3 regions of the Streptomyces sp. Je 1-4 4N24 genome follow, and region 3 is predicted to be linked to each of the others. Evidence: predicted binding sites of a transcription regulator. Region 3 holds the regulator's gene; each other region holds the start of a gene.

Region 1 (7,785 bases), 2.4 Mb from region 3:
CAGCCGCACGGCCATGACCGCGGACGGGCGCACCGTAGAGGTCAACGAGATGATCCTCGACTCGTCCGCCTACGTGCTGGAGTACGACTTCGACGCCTGAGTGCTCAGGCCGCGAGAGCGCTCACGCCGCCCGCCGCTCCGCGTACTCCGGGATTTCGGCCATTGGGGGGCGTTCCTCGGTGTCCACTTCCGTTGTGCGGGGGACGAAGCCCTCGTCGCCGCGGTCGAACTGGGTGAGGCGGGGGCGGACCAAGTGGCCGCGGGTCAGGCGTAGTTGTGCGGTGCGGTAGATGGCGGCGGCCATTCGGCCCAGGGCCTGGCCGTCCTGGTGGCGGTGTTTGCGTACGCCGACGTCCACCTGGGCGAGGGCGTCGAGGCCGACGGTGTGCAGGGCGTCGACGAGCAGGCCGAGCTCCACGCCGTAGCCGACCGGGAACGGCAGGCGTTCCAGGAGGGAGCGGCGGGCCGCGTACTCGCCGCCCAGGGGCTGGACGAAGCCGGCCAGCTGCGGCCAGTGGAGATTGAGGAGGGGGCGGGCGACCAGCTCCGTCACCCGGCCGCCCTGTCCGGCCCCGGCGCCTTCGCCGGCGGTCTCCAGCGGGCGGTCGTACATCGCCTTCACGAACTGGATGTCCGGATCCGTCAGCAGCGGGCCGATGATCCCGGAGACGAAGGCGGAGGAGAATTCGCGCAGGTCGGCGTCGATGAAGCAGATGATGTCGCCGGTGGTGGCCAGCAGGGAGCGCCAGAGCACCTCGCCCTTGCCGGGCAGCGCGGGCAGGCGCGGGAGGACGCTGTCGCGGGACACGACCCGGGCGCCGGCCGCCGCCGCGACCTCGGCGGTGCGGTCGGTGGAGCCGGAGTCCAGCACCACCAGCTCATCGACGAGCGGGACCGTGTCGGTCATCAGCTCGGCGCGGATCACTGACACGATCGCCCCGACGGTGGCCTCCTCGTCGAGCGCGGGCAGTACGACGCTGACCGTACGACCCGTCTGGCGCTTAGCCTCCAGCAGCTGCCCCAGCGGGCGGTCCGCGGCGGACCAGGAGTGGCTGCTCAGCCAGCCCTCCACCTCTTCCAGCACGTCTACGACTCCTCGGTCGCCGCCCGATCGGCGGTCTGTGTGATCCATCTCGCGGTTCGGACGACTATCTCAACTGTCAGTGCCTTCGGTTACAGTCTTGAACAACGCGGATGACCGTCGCATGTCGGGGTCGCCGCGCCACAAACGCCTGGGTTTCGGCCCAGCGCCATACCGCTCATCCAGAGGGGCAGAGGGATACGGCCCGTTGAAGCCCCGGCAACCCTCCAGCCGGTCTTGCCGCCAGGACGCTCATGTCCAGCGCGCGTGAGGCTCCCGGCTAGGGAAGGTGCCAAATCCGTCTCGTGGCGAGATTCGTCGCGAGGAAGATGAGGAGAAAGGGCCTCGCCTCCATGGCTGTGCAAGTCACCGAAAACACCCCCACCGTCGCTCTGGGTCCCGCCGCCGCCCTGTCCTGCCGCGAGTGCGGACAGCGCTTCGCGCTCGGCCCGATCTTCGCGTGCCAGGAATGTTTCGGGCCGCTCGAAGTCGCGTACGACCTGCCGAGCGGCGACCCGGAGAGCCTGCGGAAGCAGATCGAGGCCGGTCCGAACAACATCTGGCGCTACGCCCCGCTGCTGCCCGTCCCCACCGACGTGGCCGACAAGCCCAACCTGAACCCCGGCTTCACCAAGCTCGTCCAGGCCGACCGGCTCGCCGCCGAGCTGGGCGTCACCGGCGGGCTGTACGTGAAGGACGACTCGGGCAACCCGACGCACTCCTTCAAGGACCGCGTCGTGGCGATCGCCGTCGAGGCAGCCCGCGCCTTCGGCTTCACCACCCTCTCCTGCTCCTCCACCGGCAACCTCGCCGGTGCGGTCGGCGCCGCGGCCAGCCGGGCCGGTTTCAAGTCCTGTGTGTTCATCCCGCACGACCTGGAGGCCGGCAAGGTCGTCATGGCTGCGGTCTACGGCGGTGACCTGGTCGGCATCGAGGGCAACTACGACGACGTCAACCGCTTCTGCTCGGAGCTCATCGGCGACCCGCTGGGCGAGGGCTGGGGCTTCGTCAACGTCAATCTGCGGCCGTACTACGGCGAGGGTTCCAAGACGCTCGCCTACGAGATCTGCGAGCAGCTGGGCTGGCGGCTCCCGGACCAGATCGTCATCCCGATCGCGTCCGGCTCCCAGCTCACGAAGATCGACAAGGGGCTCAAGGAGCTGATCGCCCTCGGCCTGGTCGAGGACAAGCCGTACAAGATCTTCGGCGCCCAGGCGGAGGGCTGCTCGCCGGTGTCCACGGCCTTCAAGGCCGGACATGAGGTCGTGCGCCCGCAGAAGCCGAACACCATCGCCAAGTCGCTGGCGATCGGCAACCCGGCCGACGGGCCGTATGTGCTCGACATCGCGCGCCGTACGGGCGGTGCCGTGGAGGATGTCAACGACGAGCAGGTGGTCGACGCGATCAAGCTGCTGGCCAGGACGGAAGGGATCTTCGCGGAGACCGCGGGCGGAGTGACCGTCGGCGTGACCAAGAAGCTGATCGAGGACGGTCTGCTCGACCCGTCCCTGACCACCGTCGTCCTGAACACCGGTGACGGCCTCAAGACACTCGACGCGGTCGCCCCGACCTCCGGGCCCACGGCCACGATCCGTCCGAACCTGGACGCGTTCCGCGCGGCCGGCCTGGACAGCTGAGGCCGACGGCCCGTCCGGTGGACGAGGCCGCGCCCCAGCCCCCCGAACTCGTACCCCGTACCCCTGGAAGGCAGAACCATGAGCGTCAAGGTCCGCATCCCCACCATCCTCCGCACGTACACCGGTGGCCAGGCCGAGGTCCCCGCCGAGGGCGCGACCCTCTCCGAGGTGATCGCCGACCTGGAGCAGAACCACCAGGGCATCGCGGCCCGTGTGCTGGACGACGCCGGCAAGCTGCGCCGCTTCGTGAACGTGTACGTCAACGACGACGATGTGCGCTTCGAGCAGGGCCTGGAGACGCCCACCCCGGACGGCGCCGGCATCTCGATCATCCCGGCCGTGGCCGGCGGCTGCTGATTTGCGCCAACTCTTCTCCTGCATGACCGGAATTGCCCCGTCCGCCAGAAAGCGGACGGGGCAATTCCGTGTTGTGAAAGGAGATACCATTGGGGTGATCCCCCTCCGGATATCACCGTGAGCGTGCCGAACGCATATGTGTTCGCGGTCAGTTGTGTCCAAAGTGTGGGCGGTATTTGTCGCCTAGGTGCGCTATGCCCGGCCCGACTTGCCCTGGAGAACCAGGATTTCGCCGCATATTGCCGATTCTCCGGCGCCAGATTTCTCGTCCGATTGACCTGTTGCTCTGGGCATCTGTGCAGATACATTCAGCGGCGGTCGACGCGTTCCGGCGCACACCCCACGGGCCTTTCGCGGGGTGAGGTCTGACCCGGGTCCGCGGAGTGCGGTCCTGCGCAAGGGCCAGTAATAGGGGAGTTAGGCATGGCTCAGGGCACCGTCAAGTGGTTCAACGCGGAGAAGGGGTACGGCTTCATCGCGGTCGACGGTGGTGCGGATGTTTTCGTCCACTACAGCGCGATCCAGATGGACGGCTACCGCACCCTTGAGGAGGGTCAGCGAGTCGAGTTCGAGATCTCGCAGGGCCAGAAGGGGCCGCAGGCGGACATGGTCCGGGTGGCCGGCTGAGGCGCCGACCAACTGCTGCGTGAGGAAGGCCCGTACCCCTGAGGGGGGTACGGGCCTTCGACTGTGCGCCCCCCCGGTCGGCCGCCTTCTGTTGTCAGCCGGGTGGGCGGGGCGCCCTCCGGGCGCTTGCACTCGCACCCCACGAGTGCTAATCATTGGCGTTAGCACTCTCCCAGTGAGAGTGACAAGAAGGACCGGGTCGGTGAGGCCCGCAGACCGCGTGGGGCAAGGAACCACACAGGTCTGCAGGTCGTCCGTCGCGGGCGCCAGCGCGGTCCGGAGCAATCCACCCCAGTCCGGGAGGACCACTTCACATGGCCAAGATCATCGCGTTCGACGAGGAGGCACGGCGCGGTCTCGAGCGCGGGATGAACCAGCTCGCCGACGCCGTCAAGGTCACCCTCGGCCCCAAGGGCCGCAACGTCGTCCTCGAGAAGAAGTGGGGCGCCCCCACGATCACCAACGATGGTGTTTCCATCGCCAAGGAGATCGAGCTCGAGGACCCGTACGAGAAGATCGGCGCCGAGCTGGTCAAGGAGGTCGCGAAGAAGACGGACGACGTCGCCGGTGACGGCACGACGACCGCGACCGTCCTGGCCCAGGCTCTGGTCCGCGAGGGCCTGCGCAACGTCGCCGCCGGCGCCAACCCGATGGCCCTCAAGCGCGGTATCGAGCGTGCCGTCGAGGCCGTCTCCGCCGCCCTGCTGGAGCAGGCCAAGGACGTGGAGACCAAGGAGCAGATCGCTTCGACCGCCTCCATCTCCGCCGCTGACACCCAGATCGGCGAGCTGATCGCCGAGGCCATGGACAAGGTCGGCAAGGAAGGCGTCATCACCGTCGAGGAGTCCCAGACCTTCGGTCTGGAGCTGGAGCTCACCGAGGGTATGCGCTTCGACAAGGGCTACATCTCGGCGTACTTCGCCACCGACATGGAGCGTATGGAGGCGTCGCTCGACGACCCCTACATCCTCATCGTCAACTCCAAGATCGGCAGCGTGAAGGACCTGCTGCCGCTCCTGGAGAAGGTCATGCAGTCCGGCAAGCCGCTGCTGATCATCGCCGAGGACGTCGAGGGCGAGGCCCTGTCGACCCTGGTCGTCAACAAGATCCGTGGCACCTTCAAGTCCGTCGCCGTCAAGGCCCCGGGCTTCGGTGACCGCCGCAAGGCCATGCTCGGCGACATCGCCATCCTCACCGGTGGCACCGTCATCTCCGAGGAGGTCGGCCTCAAGCTGGAGAACGCCGGTCTCGAACTGCTCGGCCGCGCCCGCAAGGTCGTCATCACCAAGGACGAGACCACCATCGTCGACGGTGCCGGCGACAGCGAGCAGGTCCAGGGCCGCGTCAACCAGATCCGTGCCGAGATCGAGAACAGCGACTCGGACTACGACCGCGAGAAGCTCCAGGAGCGTCTGGCGAAGCTGGCCGGCGGCGTGGCCGTCATCAAGGCCGGTGCCGCCACCGAGGTCGAGCTCAAGGAGCGCAAGCACCGCATCGAGGACGCCGTTCGCAACGCGAAGGCGGCCGTCGAGGAGGGCATCGTCGCCGGTGGTGGCGTCGCCCTGCTCCAGGCTTCCTCGGTCTTCGAGAAGCTGGACCTCGACGGTGACGAGGCGACCGGCGCCAACGCCGTGAAGCTCGCCCTGGAGGCCCCGCTCAAGCAGATCTCCGTCAACGGCGGCCTTGAGGGCGGCGTCGTGGTGGAGAAGGTGCGCAACCTGGCCGTCGGCCACGGTCTGAACGCCGCGACCGGCGAGTACGTCGACATGATCGCCGAAGGCATCATCGACCCCGCCAAGGTCACCCGCTCCGCGCTGCAGAACGCCGCCTCCATCGCGGCGCTCTTCCTCACCACCGAGGCCGTCATCGCCGACAAGCCGGAGAAGGCCGCCGCGGCGGGCGCTCCGGGCGGCATGCCGGGCGGTGACATGGACTTCTGATCCTCTGGATCGGAACGCTGATCCTCCCGGATCACACGTCCACACGTACGTCGGGGCGGCACCCTCTTCCCAGGGGTGCCGCCCCGGCGGCGTTTTTCCGGGTGGCCCGTGCCGTCTCCGTCGGGCGTGCCCGCATCGTCTCCGCCGGGCGGCGTACGGGATTTACCGCGCCGGCCCGGGGGGCAGGCCGTAGAGGGGCCATGCCCATGCGAACCACGGTTCGTACGGGGGCGGTCGGGGCCGATGGCCGGTCGGCGGCTGAGCACCTTCACGGGGGAACGGAATCCGAATCCGTTGCGCGCGGGGCGCGAGGGGAAGCGCGATCAGGGGTGCCGCGCCCGGCCCTTGCGACGGATGAAGCAGCCCCCGACGCACAGGCCCCCGCTCACCGCCAGCAGGACGGCGCCGACCAGGGTGGCCGGTCCCGGCGGGGGGTCGAGATCCACGTCCAGCGTGCTCTCGTAGGCGAACTGGACCACCTGGGGGACGTGCGGCCCGGACGGCTGCGGCGGCACGTACGGCGGTGGCGCCTCGCCCCGGAGCAGCAGCGTCACCCCGGCGGCGGCGAGTACGAGGGCGGTGCCCGCCACGAGCAGCCGGGCGCGCCACGGGCGGCGTAATCGGATCCCCATGCGCCGACCCTACTGCGCCCCGCCGGTACGGAAACCGGCCCGGCCGCGCCCCGCCACCCACACCTCTACTTCACGCCACGGTCACCACTTCACTACAACCCTCCCCGTGCCTCACAGGTCTCTTGGGCGCCAACTGCCGTACGGGCACGGGGAGAACACCTCCTGCGGCCCACGGCGGTCCGGCCCCTCATTCAGCCGGGTTGCCCCGCGCATCCCGCAGGCAGCAGGAGAGTCCCGCATGCCCAAGCACCTCCGTACGACCCTGGCCACGGCGGCCGCGACCGCGCTGGCGGCCGGGTTGCTGACGGCCGCCACCGGCACCGCCTCCGCCGCGGACCGCGCCGCGCCGGCCGCCAACGGCCGCCAGGGCGACTTCAACGGCGACGGCTACCGCGATCTCGCCGTGGCCGCGCCGGCCGCGACCGTCGACGGGAAGAAGTCCGCCGGTGCCGTCACCGTGCTCTACGGTTCGGCGCACGGCGTGGACGCCTCCCGGCACACCACGGTGAGCCAGAACTCCCCGGGCGTGCCCGGCGCGGCCGAGGCCGGCGACCTCTTCGGCGGCAGCCTCGCCGCCGGTGACTTCAACTCCGACGGCTTCGCCGACCTCGCCGTCGCGGCCCCGCACGAGGATGTCGCGGGCGACGCCGACGGCGGCACCCTCCAGATCCTGTGGGGCGCATCCGGCGGCCTCTCCGGAAAGGGCAGCGCCACGCTCGCCGACCCGGCCCCCACCAAGCACGACCGCTTCGGCGCCGCGCTGGCCGCCGGCGATTTCGACCGCGACGGCAAGGACGACCTGGCGGTCGGCACCTCCTCCGCCACGCTGCACGTCTTCAAGGGCGGTATCAGCAAGGCCGCGAAGCCCGGCGCCCACACGGCCCTCGCCCTGCCCATCATCGGCGAGGCCACCAACGGCATTCTCCAGCTGACCTCCGGTGAGGTCACCGGGCAGGGCTACACCGACCTGGTCGTCAGCGCCTACGACCGGAAAGAGCCCCACTTCAGCACCAATTACTACCTGCCCGGCACCCCGGCCGGCCTCTCCGGCGCCCGCGTGACGCGCCTGCCCGGCGGCTTCATCACCGCCATCGGCGATGTCAACGGCGACGGCTTCGGCGACCTCGTCACCGGTATGACCTTCGACGACGGGATCCCCGGCAGTACCAAGGGCGGCAAGGTCACTGTCATCCGCGGTTCGGCGGGCGGTCCGCGCGTGGACCTCACCGACACCATCACCCAGGAGTCCGGCGCGATACCCGGCAGCTCCGAGAAGGGCGACAAGTTCGGCTTCGAGGTCACCCTCGGCGACATCAACGGCGACGGCCTGCAGGATCTTGCCATCGGTGCCGCGTACGAGACCCTCGACGGTGCGAGCAAGGCCGGTGCGGTGACCGTGCTGCGCGGCTCCCGCTCCGGTATCGACACCGCGCACCACATCCAGTACTTCCACCAGAACACCCCGGGCGTCCCCGGCGCCAACGAGAAGGACGACCTCTTCGGCGGCGAGG
Region 2 (7,785 bases), 930 kb from region 3:
TGAGGCGTTCGACAAGATCGCGCGGGTGCTGAACCTCGGCTTCCCGGGCGGCCCGGTCATCGACCGCTACGCCCGCGAGGGCAACCCCGACGCGATCCGCTTCCCGCGCGGTCTGACCGGCCCGCGTGACCCGGTCTACGACTTCTCCTTCTCCGGTCTGAAGACGGCGGTGGCCCGCTGGATCGAGGCGAAGCGGGCGGCCGGTGAGGAGGTGCCGGTGGCGGACGTCTCGGCGTCGTTCCAGGAGGCCGTGGTGGATGTGCTGACCCGTAAGGCCGTCCGGGCCTGCGAGGACAACGGTGTGGACCACCTGATGATCGGCGGCGGGGTCGCGGCCAACTCCCGGCTGCGGGCGATGGCCGAGCGCCGCTGCGAGGACGCCGGCATCACCCTGCGGGTGCCGCGGCCCAAGCTGTGCACCGACAACGGTGCGATGGTCGCGGCCCTGGGCGCGGAAATGGTGGCCCGCAACCGCCCGGCCTCCGCCTGGGACCTCTCCGCGGACTCGTCGCTCCCGGTCACCGAGCCCCATGTGCCCGGCGAGTTCCCCGAGGACGCACCCGCAGACCACACCCACCACCACGACCATGACCACGTCCACGAGATGAGCAAGCACAACCTCTACTCGTGAGGGCCGGCGAGGGCTCGTTTTGTACTTCTGCGAGTCCTCGCCGCCACCCCCGGCCCGGCATCCGGCCCGAGGTCTTACCCTGACGTGCAGTACCGAGCGCGTACGTGGGGAGGCGGCAGGCCGTGGACTGGTTCTGGTGGGTCTTCATCTTCTTCATGGCGGGCGGCTTCGCGAAGGTCGCCGACACCGCCCGCACGGCGCTGCGCACCCGGCACGAACGCAAGATGGAGCGCCTGGAAACCGCCCGCCAGGAACGGCAGGAACTGGCCGCCGCCCAGAAGCCGCCGGAACCGGTGTGCGGCTGCACCCACCACCTCGCCAAGCATGACAAAAAGGGCAAGTGTCATGAGCGGGTTGAGGTGGCGGTGGCGTGGGACGCCGACCACAGGCCGCTGGAGTACGAAGCGGGCCAGTGCACCTGCCAGCAGTACATCGGCCCGCAGCCGCTCTCCCAGATCTACGCCGAGGACCTCACCGACCTGGCGTGAGCGGGTCCGTGGCCGGGTGCCCCAGCAGCATGCTGGGGGCGCCGCCGACCCGGGTGAGGAAGATCGTGCAGGACCTGCGTCCGCCGCCGAGCTTCAGCTTCTTGCGCAGCTCCTCGGGCTCGACCGCGGAGCCCCGCTTCTTGATCACCGCGATACCGACCTCGCGCTCCCGCAGCAGCGCCTTGAGCTTCTTGACGTGGAACGGCAGCACATCGGTGATCGCATAGGCGGTCGCGTACGGCGTCGCGGTCAGCCGGTCCGCGGTGATGTAGGCGATCGTCGGGTCGATCAGCCGCCCGCCGACCTGCCGGGCCACATCCGCGACGAGATGGGCCCGGATCACCGCCCCGTCCGGCTCGTACAGCCAGTCACCGACCGGGCCGACCGGCGCGTGCGGCGCGTCGTCGCCGGCGGCCGGGTCCGGCAGCCCGGTGCCGAGTAGGGAGTCCCCGGCGGGAAGCAGGGTGGCGCGGCGGCCGCCGGGCACCGGCCGGGGCGCGCCGCCCTCACCCGTCCCGAACCACACCACGGCCTCCTTGACGTCGCCCCCGTCCGAGATCCACTCCGTCTCGGCATCCTCGGGCAGCGCCTCGTGCGGCACCCCCGGCGCGATCTTCAACGCCGCGACCGGTGCCTTACGGGCCGCCTCGACGGCCCAGGACAGCGGCGGCGCATACGCCTCGGGGTCGAAAATCCGGCCGCCCCGCGCCTTGCTGCGCCGCGCCGGATCCACGAACACCGCGTCATACCCGGCGACGTCCACCTCCGTCACATCCGCGCAGCGCACCTCGATCAGCTCCGCGAGCCCCAGCGCCTCGGCGTTGGCCCGCGCCGCCGCACAGGCCAACGGGTCACGGTCGACGGCCAGTACCCGGATCCCGGCCCGCGCCAGGGCGAGCGCGTCACCGCCGATGCCGCAGCACAGGTCGGCCAGCGTACGGACGCCCAGCGCGGCGAGGCGGGTGGCGCGGTGGGTGGCGACCGTGGCGCGGGTGGACTGCTCGACGCCGTTCGGCGTGAAGTACATCCGCCAGGCGTCCGCCCCGAACTTCGCCACCGCCCGCTGCCGGAGCCGCGCCTGCCCGAGCGCCGCGGAAACGAGCTCCGCGGGGTGCTCCCGCCGCAGCCGGGTGGCTGCCGCCAGCTCATCCGCCGGATCGTGGTCCCGCAATTCGGCCAGCAGGGCCTGGCCCTCCGGGGTGAGCAGGGTGGAAAAAGTGTCGAGCGCGTTCACGGTGTCATTGTCCTCCCACGTTTTCGGCCCTCCCGCCGTGGGTGTTGCTCGCCGTTGCGCCGGCGGCGGGCTGGGTGGTTGTCGGGTGCGGTGACGGGCCTCCGGGGCCTGGTGTGTGGACTGCTTCGCTTTACGTCCACACACCAGGCCCCTCCGGCCCGTCCCCTCCCGTGGGAGGAGTCAGTGACGGTGAGTGGGGGCGGGCGTCCGCAGACGGCACTTTCACTCCTGCTTCGCGAGGAGCACATGACCACCGACGATCACCCCACCAACCGCTTTTCCATCCCCCCACGGGAGGGGACGGGCCGGAGCGGGTGGGTGTCCGGACGTAAAGCGAAGCAGTCCGGACACCCACCCGCGCAGGCTCGTCACCGCACCCCGACAGCCCCGCGCAGCGGACCCGGCCCGCCGCGTGGGGGTACCTCCCACGCCCTTCAGGCAGTGGGGGAGCAACGGCGGGACAGCCGAAAACGTGGGGCCGAGGCCAAGCGCAGCGGACCGGCTCGCCGCCAGGCGCAACGGCGAGCAACACCCACGGCGGGACAGCCGAAAACGTGGGAAGAAATCAAGCCGGCTCACGCCGGCGTTGCGCGTGGTCGCTGATCCGTAGGAGGAGGGCGACCATCACCCAGTTCGCGACCAGGGAGGAGCCCCCCTTGGCGAGGAACGGGAGGGCCTTGCCGGTGAGGGGGATCAGGCCGGTGACGCCGCCGGAGACGACGAAGACCTGGAGCAGCAGCGCTCCGGACAGCCCGACGGCGAGCAGCTTGCCGAAGGGGTCGCGGGCGCTCAGCCCCACCCGCAGGCCACGCTGCGCCAGCAGCACGTACAGCATGATCACGGCCATCACCCCGGCCAGTCCCAGCTCTTCGCCGACGGTGGTGAGGATGAAGTCGCTGTTGCCGGCGAAGCCGATCAGCTCGGGGTGGCCCTGGCCCAGGCCGCTGCCGCTGATGCCGCCGCTGCCGAAGCTGAGCAGCGCCTGTCCGAGCTGGTCGGACATGTGCTCCGCCTGGCCGGCCTTGGTGAACGCCCGCATGGGGTCCAGCCAGGCGGTGACCCGGCCGTGGACATGCGGTTCGAGGGAGCCGACCACGGCCGCGCCGACCGTGGCCATCAGCAGACCGCACACCACCCAACTGGTGCGGTCGGTGGCCATGTAGAGCATGATCACGAAGACGCCGAAGAAGATCAGCGAAGTGCCGAGGTCCCGTTCGAAGATCAGCACCAGCAGGCTGATCGCCCAGATCGTGAAGATCGGTGCGAGCTGCCGCCCCGGGGGCAGCTGGATGCCCAGGGCGCGGCGTCCGGCCAGCGCCAGCGCATCGCGGTTGACGGTGAGATAGCCCGCGAAGAACACCGAGATCATGATCTTCACGAACTCACCGGGCTGCAGCGACAGGGGCCCCAGCAGGATCCAGCGCTTGGCGCCGTACATATCGGCGCCGAAGAAGGCCGGTGCCATCAGCAGCACCAGTGCGATCACCATCGTCAGATAGATGTAGCGCTGCAGGATGCGGTGGTCGCGCAGTATCAGGAGGATGGCGATGCAGACCGCCACTCCGATCGCCGTCCACACCAGCTGGCCGTTGGCCGCCGCGGCGGTCTTCAGCCGGGGCGTCTGCGCATAGGTGATGTCCAGGCGGTGCAGCAGCACCAGCCCGATCCCGGTCAGCAGGGTGGCCACCGGCAGGATCAGCGGATCGGCCCGGGGCGCGAAGCGGCGCAGGACCAGATGCGGGAGCAGCGCCATGAGCAGCATGGTGACGGTGAAGACGGCCAGCCCGCCGGGCAGTCGGCCGCTCATCGACAGACCGGTGTAGGTGTAGCCGAAGACCGCGATCAGGACGACGAGGGCGAGCAGCCGTGCCTCGGTTCTCCGCCGGTCCGGTGCCTGGGCCAGCGCGGCAAACGTCATGGTGCGTTCGACATCGCTCTCCGGGACCCTGGCCCTCCGGGGAACTCTGGTCGCTGCACACACGGGATTCCTCCGCCATTCGTCGAGGCCGCCGGCCGGCCGGGAACGGGTCCGGTTCGTCGGCCCGGCAGTCGGGGAGGTAGACGAGGCAGCCGGTGGCGTGGTTGCGAGGCCAGGAGTAGGTGTGTCCGATTTGGCGGGAAGCTGCCCGATGGATGCCTCGTCACCCGCCCCGCCCCCGCGAGGGATGCCCATGATCGCCGAATGCGGGCGGCCGCGGAACCCCGGCTCCGTACGGCCGCCACCCCCGGCTCCGTACGGCCGGTCAACCGCGGCGGGGGAAGAGCCCCCCGCCGCGCTGGCACTCCGCTTGACCGAGTGCTAACCGCGTCATAGTCTCAGCGTTGGCACTCTCCAGTGGGGAGTGCCAGACACAGCGACGGGCAGGTCCGGCACCCGCGACGACGGATCCACCTGGTCGCCACCTCAGACAGTTAACCCCGTGAGATCTCCGAAGGGGGAGGTCGGATCGTGACGACCACCAGCTCCAAGGTTGCCATCAAGCCGCTTGAGGACCGCATTGTGGTCCAGCCGCTCGACGCCGAGCAGACCACGGCCTCGGGCCTGGTCATTCCGGACACCGCCAAGGAGAAGCCCCAGGAGGGCGTCGTCCTGGCCGTGGGCCCGGGCCGGGTCGAGGACGGCAAGCGCGTCGAGCTCGACGTGAAGGTCGGCGACGTCGTGCTCTACAGCAAGTACGGCGGCACCGAGGTGAAGTACAACAACGAGGACTACCTCGTTCTCTCGGCTCGCGACGTTCTCGCGATCGTCGAGAAGTAAGTCACCCAGTTTTGCTGTGATCTGCGCCCCTGGTTCCCGCGTCTAAACAACCCGGGGCAGGGGCGCAGTTCGTTTGAGCGACAGCGGTCCCCACGCCGTGGCCGAGGATCGCAATGAGAGGACTTGAAGCAACCGATGGCGAAGATCCTGAAGTTCGACGAGGACGCCCGTCGCGCCCTTGAGCGCGGCGTCAACAAGCTTGCCGACACCGTCAAGGTGACGATCGGCCCCAAGGGCCGCAACGTCGTCATCGACAAGAAGTTCGGCGCGCCGACGATCACCAACGACGGTGTCACCATCGCGCGTGAGGTCGAGGTCGACGACCCGTACGAGAACCTGGGCGCCCAGCTCGTCAAGGAGGTGGCGACCAAGACCAACGACATCGCGGGTGACGGCACCACCACCGCCACCGTGCTGGCCCAGGCGCTGGTCCGCGAGGGTCTGCGCAACGTCGCCGCCGGCGCCTCCCCCGCCGCCCTGAAGAAGGGCATCGACGCCGCCGTCAAGGCCGTGTCCGACGAGCTCCTCGCGACCGCCCGTCCGATCGACGACAAGTCCGACATCGCCGCCGTGGCCGGCCTGTCCGCGCAGGACAAGCAGGTCGGCGAGCTCATCGCCGAGGCGATGGACAAGGTCGGCAAGGACGGTGTCATCACCGTCGAGGAGTCCAACACCTTCGGTCTGGAGCTGGACTTCACCGAGGGCATGGCCTTCGACAAGGGCTACCTCTCGCCGTACATGGTCACCGACCAGGAGCGGATGGAGGCCGTCCTCGAGGACCCGTACATCCTGATCCACCAGGGCAAGATCGCCTCGATCCAGGACCTGCTGCCGCTGCTGGAGAAGGTCATCCAGGCCGGTGCCTCCAAGCCGCTGCTGATCATCGCCGAGGACGTCGAGGGCGAGGCCCTGTCGACCCTCGTCGTCAACAAGATCCGTGGCACCTTCAACGCCGTGGCCGTCAAGGCCCCCGGCTTCGGTGACCGCCGCAAGGCGATGCTCGGCGACATGGCCACCCTCACCGGTGCCACCGTCATCGCCGAGGAGGTCGGCCTCAAGCTCGACCAGGCCGGTCTGGACGTGCTCGGCACCGCCCGCCGCGTGACCGTCACCAAGGACGACACCACCATCGTCGACGGTGGCGGCAAGGCCGAGGACGTCACCGGCCGGGTGGCCCAGATCAAGGCCGAGATCGAGACCACCGACTCGGACTGGGACCGCGAGAAGCTCCAAGAGCGCCTCGCCAAGCTCGCCGGTGGCGTCTGCGTCATCCGCGTGGGTGCGGCCACCGAGGTCGAGCTCAAGGAGAAGAAGCACCGTCTGGAGGACGCCATCTCCGCGACCCGCGCCGCGGTCGAGGAGGGCATCGTCTCCGGTGGTGGCTCCGCGCTGGTCCACGCCGGCAAGGTGCTGGAGGGCTCCCTCGGCAAGGAGGGTGACGAGGCCACCGGTGTCGCCGTCGTCCGCCGCGCCGTCGTCGAGCCGCTGCGCTGGATCGCGGAGAACGCCGGCCTCGAGGGCTACGTCATCACCGCGAAGGTCGCCGAGCAGGACAAGGGCAACGGCTTCAACGCCGCCACCGGCGAGTACGGCGACCTGGTCAAGGCCGGCGTCATCGACCCGGTCAAGGTCACCCGCTCCGCCCTGGAGAACGCCGCGTCGATCGCTTCGCTGCTCCTGACGACCGAGACCCTGGTCGTCGAGAAGCCCGCGGAGGAGGAGCCGGAGGCCGGTCACGGTCACGGCCACGCGCACTGACCTGAGCGCCGCGCTCGCTGATGTGAGCCGTCGCCCCGGCTGACGCGTTTCATCGGCCTGCTTCACCTGAGACCCGGTTCCCGCTGCTGCGGGGGCCGGGTCTTCGGGTTTTCCGGCGGGGACGGGAGTACGGCACCCACCCGCGCCGGGCAGGGGTCTGCCCGACTCATGCCGAGCGGTGCAGATCCTCCGGCCGTACGGGGGTGAGGAACGGACGGCCCTGGCCGTAGCGTTCGAGTTCGTCGAGGGCGTGGTCGGCCAGTCGGTGGAGTTCGGTGCCCAGCGACCCCGCCACATGCGGGGTCAGCAGCACGTTCGGCAGGTCGTACAACGGCGAGCCGGGGGGCGGGAGTTCGGGCTCGGTCACATCGAGGACGGCATGCAGCCGGCCGGTCACCAGCTCGGGGAGCAGGGCCGTCCCGTCGACCAGCGAGCCGCGGGCGGTGTTGATCAGGGTCGCGCCGTCGGGCATCAGGCCCAGTTCGCGGGCGCCGAGCAGATGGCGGGTGGCGGGCAGCTGCGGGGCGTGCACCGTGACGATGTCGCTCTCGGCGCAGAGGGCGTCGAGGGGGACCGTGGTCACGCCGAGCCGGGCGGCCTCGGCGGTGTCCACGTACGGGTCGTACAACAGGACGCGCAGGTCGAACGGGCGCAGCAGCTCGATGACGCGACGGCCGATGCGGGAGGCGCCGATGACGCCGACGGTGCGGCGGTAGTTGCCGGCCCCGGCGAGTTCGTGCGGCCAGTCATGGGGTGCCCGCAGGCCGCGGTAGCGGTGGGCGGAGTGCAGGACGCGCTTGTTGGCGAAGAGAACCGCGGCGAGGGTGTACTCGGCGACCGGGAGGGCGTTGGCGGCGGCGGCCGAGGTGACGGCGATACCGCGGTCCCAGCAGGCGTCGGTGAGGTGGTGCTTGAC
Region 3 (7,785 bases):
GCCCCCTGGTCGCCGGCGGCCGGCGGCTCGGCACCCTGCTGCTCGGCCGGGGCGGACTGCCGCACTTCCCCGACGAGGCGGTCGGGCTGATCGAGGACCTGTGCCGCCGGGTCGCCCGCGCGGTCGCCACCGCACGTGCCTACAGCCGCCAGGAGCGCATCAGCCAGGTCCTGCAGCGCCGGCTGCTGCCCCGGGGGCGGGCGCAGGTGCCCGGCGTGGAGTCGGCGGTGGTCTACGAGCCGCGCGAGGGCGCCTGGGCGGGCGGCGACTTCTGGGACCTCTTCGACGCCGGGGACGGCCGCTGGTGCTTCGCGCTCGGCGATGTCTGCGGCAGCGGCCCCGAGGCGGCCGCGGTGACCGGGCTGGCCCGGCCGGTGCTGCGGCTGCTGGCCCGCGACGGCTTCGGTGTCGCGGCGGTGCTCGACCGGCTCAACAAGACCATGGCGCGGGAGGCCGCGGACTCGGTCGCGGCGGTCGCGGCGGCGGTCGCGGCGGCCGGCGCCGGGGCGGAGGCACCGGTCGAGATCCGCGAGGAGGGCGAACAGGCCCGCTTCCTGTCTTTGCTCTACGGCGAGATCGTCCCCTACCCCGGCGGCTCCGGTGGCGCCCGCTGCACCCTCGCCAGCGCCGGACACCCGCTGCCGCTGGTCCTGGGTACGGACGGCGCGGTCCGGGTCGTCGCGGCGCCGCAGATGCTGCTGGGGGTGGTGGAGGACGCCGCGTACGTCAGCGAATCGTTCGACCTCTGCCCGGGGGAAACGCTTCTGTGCGTCACCGACGGGGTGACCGAGCGGCGCTCGGGGCGGCGGCTCTTCGACGACGAGGACGGACTGGCCACCGCCCTCGTCGCGGGCGCCGGCCTGGGCGCCACCGCCCTCGCGGACCACATCCGCAGCACCGTCCACGCCTTCGGCCCCACCCCGCCCGACGACGACCTGGCCCTGCTGGTCCTGCAGGCGTCGGGGCCCGGGGTGTCCTGAGGCACAGCGGCACCGGACGGGTACCGCCCCGCCATGACGGACAATGGTTCCCATGCCTTCCGCACTGCCTGATGGTGAGCCGATGCCCGAGGACGGGGCGCTGCCCGGTCATACGCCGGCCGATGCCGCCGGACGCCCCCTCGGCTTCTATCTGCATGTGCCCTACTGCGCGACCCGCTGCGGCTACTGCGACTTCAACACCTACACCGCGAGCGAGCTGCGCGGTTCCGGCGGCGCACTGGCCTCGCGGGACAACTACGCCGAGACCGTCGTGGAGGAGATCCGGCTGGCCCGCAAGGTACTGGGCGACGACCCGCGCCCCGTCGAGACGGTCTTCGTCGGCGGCGGCACCCCGACCCTGCTGCCCGCCGCCGACCTCGGCACGATGCTGGCCGCGATCCGCGAGGAATTCGGCCTCGCGCCGGGCGCGGAGATCACCACCGAGGCCAACCCGGAGTCCGTCGACCCCCGCTACCTCGACGAGCTGCTGGCGGGCGGCTTCAACCGGGTCTCCTTCGGCATGCAGAGCGCCCGGCAGCACGTCCTGAAGATCCTCGACCGTACGCACACCCCGGGCCGCCCCGAGGCCTGTGTCGCCGAGGCCCGCGCGGCCGGCTTCGAGCACGTCAACCTCGATCTGATCTACGGCACCCCGGGCGAGACCGACGACGACTGGCGCGCCTCCCTCGACGCCGTGGTCGGCGCCGGCCCCGACCATGTCTCCGCCTACGCCCTGATCGTCGAGGAGGGCACCCAGCTGGCCCGCCGGATCCGCCGCGGCGAGGTCCCGATGACCGACGACGACGTGCACGCCGACCGCTACCTCATCGCCGACGAACGCCTCGCCGCGGCAGGTTTCACCTGGTACGAGGTCTCCAACTGGGCCACCACCGACGCCGCCCGCTGCCGCCACAACGAGCTCTACTGGACCGGCGCCGACTGGTGGGGCGCCGGCCCCGGCGCCCACAGCCACGTCGGCGGCGTCCGCTGGTGGAACGTCAAACACCCCGGCGCCTACGCCCAGGCCCTCGGCGAGGGCCGCTCCCCGGGCGCCGGCCGGGAGATCCTGTCGGACGAGGACCGCCGGGTCGAACGCATCCTCCTGGAACTGCGGCTGGCGGACGGCTGCCCGCTGGACATCCTGGCCCCGGCGGGAGCGCGGGCGGCGGCACGTGCGCTGGCCGACGGCCTCCTGGAGCCGTCTCCCTACGAGCGCGGCCGTGCCGTGCTGACCCTCCGGGGGCGGCTGCTGGCGGACGCGGTGGTGCGGGATCTGGTGGACTGATCACTCGGCTGAGGGATCTCACCCCGAGACCCGGCCCACCGGGCATCGCTGTCCCTAGGCTGCAGGCAACACATCGGCAGGCAGGGACAGTTGGGCGGTTGGCCATAGTGCACGATCAGTGCATCGAGGAGTACTTCGCGGAGTTCGAGCCTCCAGAAGGGCTCCGGGCGGAGCTCCTGCGCCGGGAGATTCTGCTGACCGGCGGGACGGACATCGCCCACAACAGGATCGTCAGCGAGGTGACGGGCCAGATTCCGCACGACCGCTGGCAAAGATTCGCGACACAGCATCTCTCGATCCCGGGGGAGGTCAGCAAGCCGCAGCCCGACCTCGTGGTGATGGAGCGCGGAAGGTGCCAGGGTTCCGGATGGCTCGTACCCGCTTCGGACGTGACGCTGCTGCTCGAGGTGGTTTCCCTGCGCAGCGCCGACCGCGACTACGGCCTGAAGCGCTCCATCTACGCCGCAGGGAGAATCCCCGCGTATCTGATCGTCGACCCGTATGACGCCCGCTGTGTACTGCTGACGGAACCGGACGGCGCGGGAGAGGACGCCGACTACGAGGTTCAGCGCACCGTCTCGTTCGGTGTTCCTCTCCGCGTCGACACCCTCGGCATCAAGCTGGACACCTCCCGGTTCGGAACCCTTCCTGCCGTCACACGTCACCGCCGCCCGTAACGAAGTCGATCAGCTCCTCCACCCTCCCCAGCAGCGCCGGCTCCAGGTCCTTGTAGGACCGCACGCAGGACAGGATCCGCTGCCAGGCGGCCCCGGTGTTCTCCGGCCAGCCCAGGGCCCGGCACACGCCCGTCTTCCAGTCCTGGCCGTGCGGGACGGACGGCCAGGCGGGGATGCCGACCGAGGACGGCTTCACCGCCTCCCAGACGTCGATGTACGGGTGGCCCACCACCAGCGCATGGGCACCGGTCACCCCGGCCGCGATACGGGACTCCTTCGAGCCGGGCACGAGATGGTCGACGAGGACGCCGAGGCGGGCGTCCGGGCCGGGGGAGAAGCCGCGGACGATCGCCGGCAGGTCGTCGATGCCCTCCAGGTACTCCACGACGACGCCCTCGATGCGCAGGTCGTCGCCCCACACCCGCTCCACCAGCTCGGCGTCGTGCCGGCCCTCCACATAGATGCGCCCGGCGCGGGCGACCCGTGCGCGGGCGCCGGGCACGGCGAGAGAGCCCGAGGCCGTTCGTGCGGGGCCGCTCTGCGCCGGCGCGCCCTGGGGGCGTACGAGCGTGACCACCTTGCCCTCCAGGAGGAAGCCGCGCGGTTCCATGGGAAAGACGCGGTGCTTGCCGAAGCGGTCCTCCAGGGTGACCGTCGGGCCCTGCGCCGTCTTCTCGCAGCGGATCACGGCGCCGCAGAAACCCGAGGTGACCTCCTCGACGACCAGATCGGGCTCTGCGGGCACCTCGGGTGCGGGCCGCTGCTTCTTCCAGGACGGGGTGAGGTCGGGGCTGTAGTGCCTGTTCTGCATCGGGTGGGGCCTGTTCTCTGCGGGTGGTCGGTGTTTCGGCCGGCGGGGGGCCGGGGGGCGCCCCCCCCGGGGGGGTGCAGTCAGGGCGGGGTGCGATCGGGGCCGTAGCGCCTGCTCTGCATGGGGGCCTGTCCGTGGGTGAGCGGGCGGTGGTCAGGAGGGGGCGACGCCGAAGCGGGCGGCGAGGGCGTCCCGTTGGGCGCGGACGAAGCGGGCGTCCACCACGGCGCCGTGGCCGGGCACATACCGTGCGTCCTCGCCGCCGAGGGCCAGCAGCCGGTCCAGTGCGCCGGGCCACCGCTGCGGCAGCGCGTCCGGGCCCGCCTGGGGTTCGCCGGACTCCTCGACCAGATCGCCGCAGAAGACGATCTCCGGGGACCCTCCCCGGCCCGGTACCAGGACCGCCAGATCGTGGGCCGTGTGACCGGGGCCGACGTTGGCGAGCAGCACCTGCCGGTCGCCGAGCTCCACGGTCAGCTGGTCGTGGACGTGGTGGTGCGGGGCGACCAGCAGATCGGCGGCCTCGGCGGCGGCGTCCCGGCCGACGCCGTGCCGCATCGCGTCGTGCCGCAGTACGTCCTTGCCGCGGCGCAGCAGCTCGCCCAGCCCGGCCGCGCCGAAGACCTCGACGCCCGCGAAGGCGGCGGTGCCCAGCACATGATCGAAATGCGGGTGGGTGAGCGCGACATGCGTCACTCCGCGGCCCAGCACCCCGCGGATCGCACGCCGCAGATCCGCGCCGTCGCGCAGGGTCGCGCCGGTGTCGACGATCATGACGCCGGTGGTTCCCGCGATCACCCCGATCGTCTCGTCCCACCCCGGCATACGGCGTCTGGCGACACCGTCACCGAGCTGTTCCCAACCGGCCTCTTCCCAAGCAGTGTGCATACCGAGACGCTAGCGCCATCGCGATAGCGTTGCCCGACAGATCGGCCGAACACGGTCATCGGGCGGGTGCCGTGCGCGGCTGCCCTTGCCGTGTGCGTGCTACTCGGCCGTACACTGGCTCCGGGTCTGGCACTCGGCCCGTGTGAGTGCCAGGAGAGTCGATACGGCGGACGGCCGGACAGGAGGTGCGCGGGATGCTCAGTGAACGCAGGCTCGAAGTGCTGCGCGCCATCGTCCAGGACTATGTGGGGACGGAGGAGCCGGTCGGCTCCAAGGCCCTCACCGAACGCCATCAGCTCGGCGTCTCCCCGGCCACCGTCCGCAACGACATGGCGGTCCTGGAGGACGAGGGCTTCATCGCCCAGCCGCACACGAGTGCCGGGCGGATCCCGACCGACAAGGGCTACCGCCTGTTCGTCGACAAGCTGGCCGGTGTGAAGCCGCTGTCCAGCCCGGAGCGGCGGGCGATCCAGAATTTCCTGGACGGCGCCGTCGATCTCGACGACGTGGTGGGCCGCACGGTCCGGCTGCTGGCGCAGCTGACCCGGCAGGTCGCGGTCGTGCAGTACCCGTCCCTGACCCGGTCCACCGTCCGGCACGTCGAGCTGCTGGCGCTGGCCCCGGCCCGGCTGATGCTGGTGCTGATCACGGACACCGGGCGGGTCGAGCAGCGGCTGATCGACTGCCAGGCACCGTTCGGCGAGACCTCGCTGGCGGATCTGCGGGCCCGGCTCAACAGCCGGGTCGTGGGGCGCCGGTTCGCGGATGTGCCGCAGTTGGTGCAGGATCTCCCGGAGTCCTTCGAGCAGGACGACCGCGGCACGGTCTCGACAGTGCTGTCGGTGTTGCTGGAGACTTTGGTGGAGGAGACCGAAGAGCGGCTGATGATCGGCGGTACCGCCAATCTCACGCGCTTCGGGCACGATTTCCCGCTGACCATCCGGCCGGTGCTGGAGGCACTTGAGGAGCATGTGGTGATGCTCAAGCTGCTCGGCGAGGCCAAGGACTCGGGCATGACCGTACGCATCGGGCATGAGAATGCCCACGAAGGCCTGGCGTCCACATCGGTCGTCACGGTCGGCTACGGTTCGGGCGACGAGGCAGTCGCCAAACTCGGCGTGGTCGGACCGACCCGCATGGACTACCCCGGAACGATGGGAGCGGTACGCGCAGTGGCACGTTACGTCGGACAAATCCTCGCGGAGTCGTAAGTGGCCACGGATTACTACTCGGTCCTCGGCATCGGCCGTGACGCCTCGCAGGACCAGATCAAGAAGGCCTTCCGCCGGCTGGCGCGCGAGCTGCACCCGGATGTGAACCCGGATCCCAAGACCCAGGAGCGGTTCAAGGAGATCAACGCCGCTTACGAGGTCCTCTCGGATCCGCAGAAGAAGCAGGTCTACGACCTCGGCGGCGACCCCCTCTCGCAGGCGGGCGGCGGCCAGGGCGCGGGCGGCTTCGGCGCGGGCTTCGGCAACTTCTCCGACATCATGGACGCGTTCTTCGGCACCGCGTCGCAGCGCGGGCCGCGCTCGCGCACCCGCCGTGGCCAGGACGCCATGATCCGGCTCGATGTCGAGCTGAACGAAGCGGCCTTCGGCACGACCAAGGACATCCAGGTCGACACCGCCGTCGTCTGTACGACGTGCAGCGGTGAGGGCGCGGCGCCGGGCACCTCGGCGCAGACCTGTGACATGTGCCGCGGCCGCGGTGAGGTCTCGCAGGTCACCCGGTCGTTCCTGGGCCAGGTCATGACCTCGCGGCCCTGCCCGCAGTGCCAGGGCTTCGGCACGGTCGTCCCGACGCCGTGCCACGAGTGCGCGGGCGACGGACGTATCCGCTCCCGCCGCACGCTGACCGTCAAGATCCCGGCCGGTGTCGACAACGGCACCCGCATCCAGCTCGCGGGCGAGGGTGAGGTCGGCCCCGGCGGCGGCCCCGCCGGCGACCTCTACGTGGAGATCCACGAGCTGCCGCACGCGGTCTTCCAGCGGCGCGGCGACGATCTGCACTGCACGGTCACCATCCCGATGACAGCGGCGGCGCTGGGCACGAAGTGCCCGCTGGAGACGCTGGACGGGGTGGAGGAGATCGATGTCCGGCCCGGTACCCAGTCCGGCCAGTCGATCCCGCTGCACCAGCGCGGTGTGACCCATCTGCGCGGCGGTGGCCGCGGCGACCTCATCGTCCATGTCGAGGTACAGACACCTTCCAAGCTCGACCCCGAGCAGGAGGAGGTGCTGCGGCGGCTGGCCAAGCTCCGCGGCGAGGAGCGGCCCACGGGGCAGTTCCAGCCGGGGCAGCAGGGGTTGTTCTCGCGTCTGAAGGATGCGTTCAACGGGCGATAGCCCAGGTCGGCCCGGGGTCCGCGGAGCTGCCGCGGACCCCCGCGGCAGCCGCCTCCCCGGTTCGGAGCGAGGGGGTGGGCGTGACACGATGTGCTCATGCCCACTGCACTGACCGATCTCTGCCGCTACCCGATCGTGCAGGCCCCGATGGCGGGAGGCGGCTCCGGACCCGAGCTGGCCGCCGCCGTCTGCGGCGCCGGCGGTCTCGGCTTCCTCGCCGCCGGCTACAAAACCGCCGACGGCATGTACCAGGAGATCAAACAGCTGCGGTCGCTGACCGACCGGCCCTTCGGCGTCAACCTCTTCATGCCGCAGCCCTCCCTGGCCGACGGCTCCGTCGTCGAGGTCTACCGCGAACAGCTCGCCGGCGAGGTCACCTGGTACGAGACCGATCTCGGTGACACCGACGGGCCCATCGACGACGGCTACGAGGCCAAGCTCGCGATACTGCGCGAGGACCCGGTGCCGGTGGTGTCCTTCACCTTCGGCTGCCCCTCGCGCGCCGTCCTGGACGCGTTCGCCAAGGTCGGTACGTACACCGTCGTCACGGTCACCACCGCTGCCGAGGCGCAGGCCGCGCAGTGGTCGGGTGCGGACGCGGTGTGTGTGCAGGGCGTGGAGGCCGGCGGCCACCAGGGCACCCACCGGGACGATCCGCATGCGGACGGGACCGGCGCGGGGCTGGGGCTGCTGGCGGCGCTCGGCCAGGTCCGGGAGGCCGTGCAGATTCCGATGATCGCCGCGGGCGGGCTGATGCGCGGGGCGCAGATCGCGGCGGTGCTGGCCGCCGGAGCGA

What was found. The regulator HrcA, encoded in region 3, represses chaperone genes, less so after heat shock. The targets are predictions, from matches to a motif close to TTNGCACTCNGNNNNNCNGAGTGCNAA.
Region 1: groL (chaperonin GroEL) is a predicted target of HrcA. The motif match lies at 3,864-3,890, and genes of this name have one in related genera.
Region 2: groES (co-chaperone GroES) is a predicted target of HrcA. The motif match lies at 4,630-4,656, and genes of this name have one in related genera.

What each region holds. Positions count from the first base shown of each region.
Region 1 covers NZ_CP110836.1:3,736,839-3,744,623, reverse strand. The annotation lists gene SLV14N_RS15960 (GntR family transcriptional regulator) at 1-100, shown strand, start outside; gene SLV14N_RS15955 (glucosyl-3-phosphoglycerate synthase) at 122-1,084, opposite strand; SAM riboswitch class I at 1,257-1,417, shown strand; gene thrC (threonine synthase) at 1,435-2,718, shown strand; gene SLV14N_RS15945 (MoaD/ThiS family protein) at 2,797-3,075, shown strand; gene SLV14N_RS15940 (cold-shock protein) at 3,499-3,702, shown strand; gene groL (chaperonin GroEL) at 4,017-5,642, shown strand; gene SLV14N_RS15930 (hypothetical protein) at 5,966-6,274, opposite strand; gene SLV14N_RS15925 (FG-GAP-like repeat-containing protein) at 6,513-7,785, shown strand, end outside.
Region 2 covers NZ_CP110836.1:5,245,368-5,253,152, forward strand. The annotation lists gene tsaD (tRNA (adenosine(37)-N6)-threonylcarbamoyltransferase complex transferase subunit TsaD) at 1-631, shown strand, start outside; gene SLV14N_RS23070 (hypothetical protein) at 754-1,119, shown strand; gene SLV14N_RS23075 (class I SAM-dependent methyltransferase) at 1,103-2,353, opposite strand; gene SLV14N_RS23080 (FtsW/RodA/SpoVE family cell cycle protein) at 2,919-4,271, opposite strand; gene groES (co-chaperone GroES) at 4,803-5,111, shown strand; gene groL (chaperonin GroEL) at 5,247-6,869, shown strand; gene SLV14N_RS23095 (hydroxyacid dehydrogenase) at 7,036-7,785, opposite strand, start outside.
Region 3 covers NZ_CP110836.1:6,178,860-6,186,644, forward strand. The annotation lists gene SLV14N_RS26895 (ATP-binding SpoIIE family protein phosphatase) at 1-980, shown strand, start outside; gene hemW (radical SAM family heme chaperone HemW) at 1,033-2,265, shown strand; gene SLV14N_RS26905 (Uma2 family endonuclease) at 2,373-2,942, shown strand; gene SLV14N_RS26910 (DUF3097 domain-containing protein) at 2,920-3,753, opposite strand; gene SLV14N_RS26915 (MBL fold metallo-hydrolase) at 3,907-4,641, opposite strand; gene hrcA (heat-inducible transcriptional repressor HrcA) at 4,836-5,852, shown strand; gene dnaJ (molecular chaperone DnaJ) at 5,853-6,989, shown strand; gene SLV14N_RS26930 (nitronate monooxygenase) at 7,086-7,785, shown strand, end outside.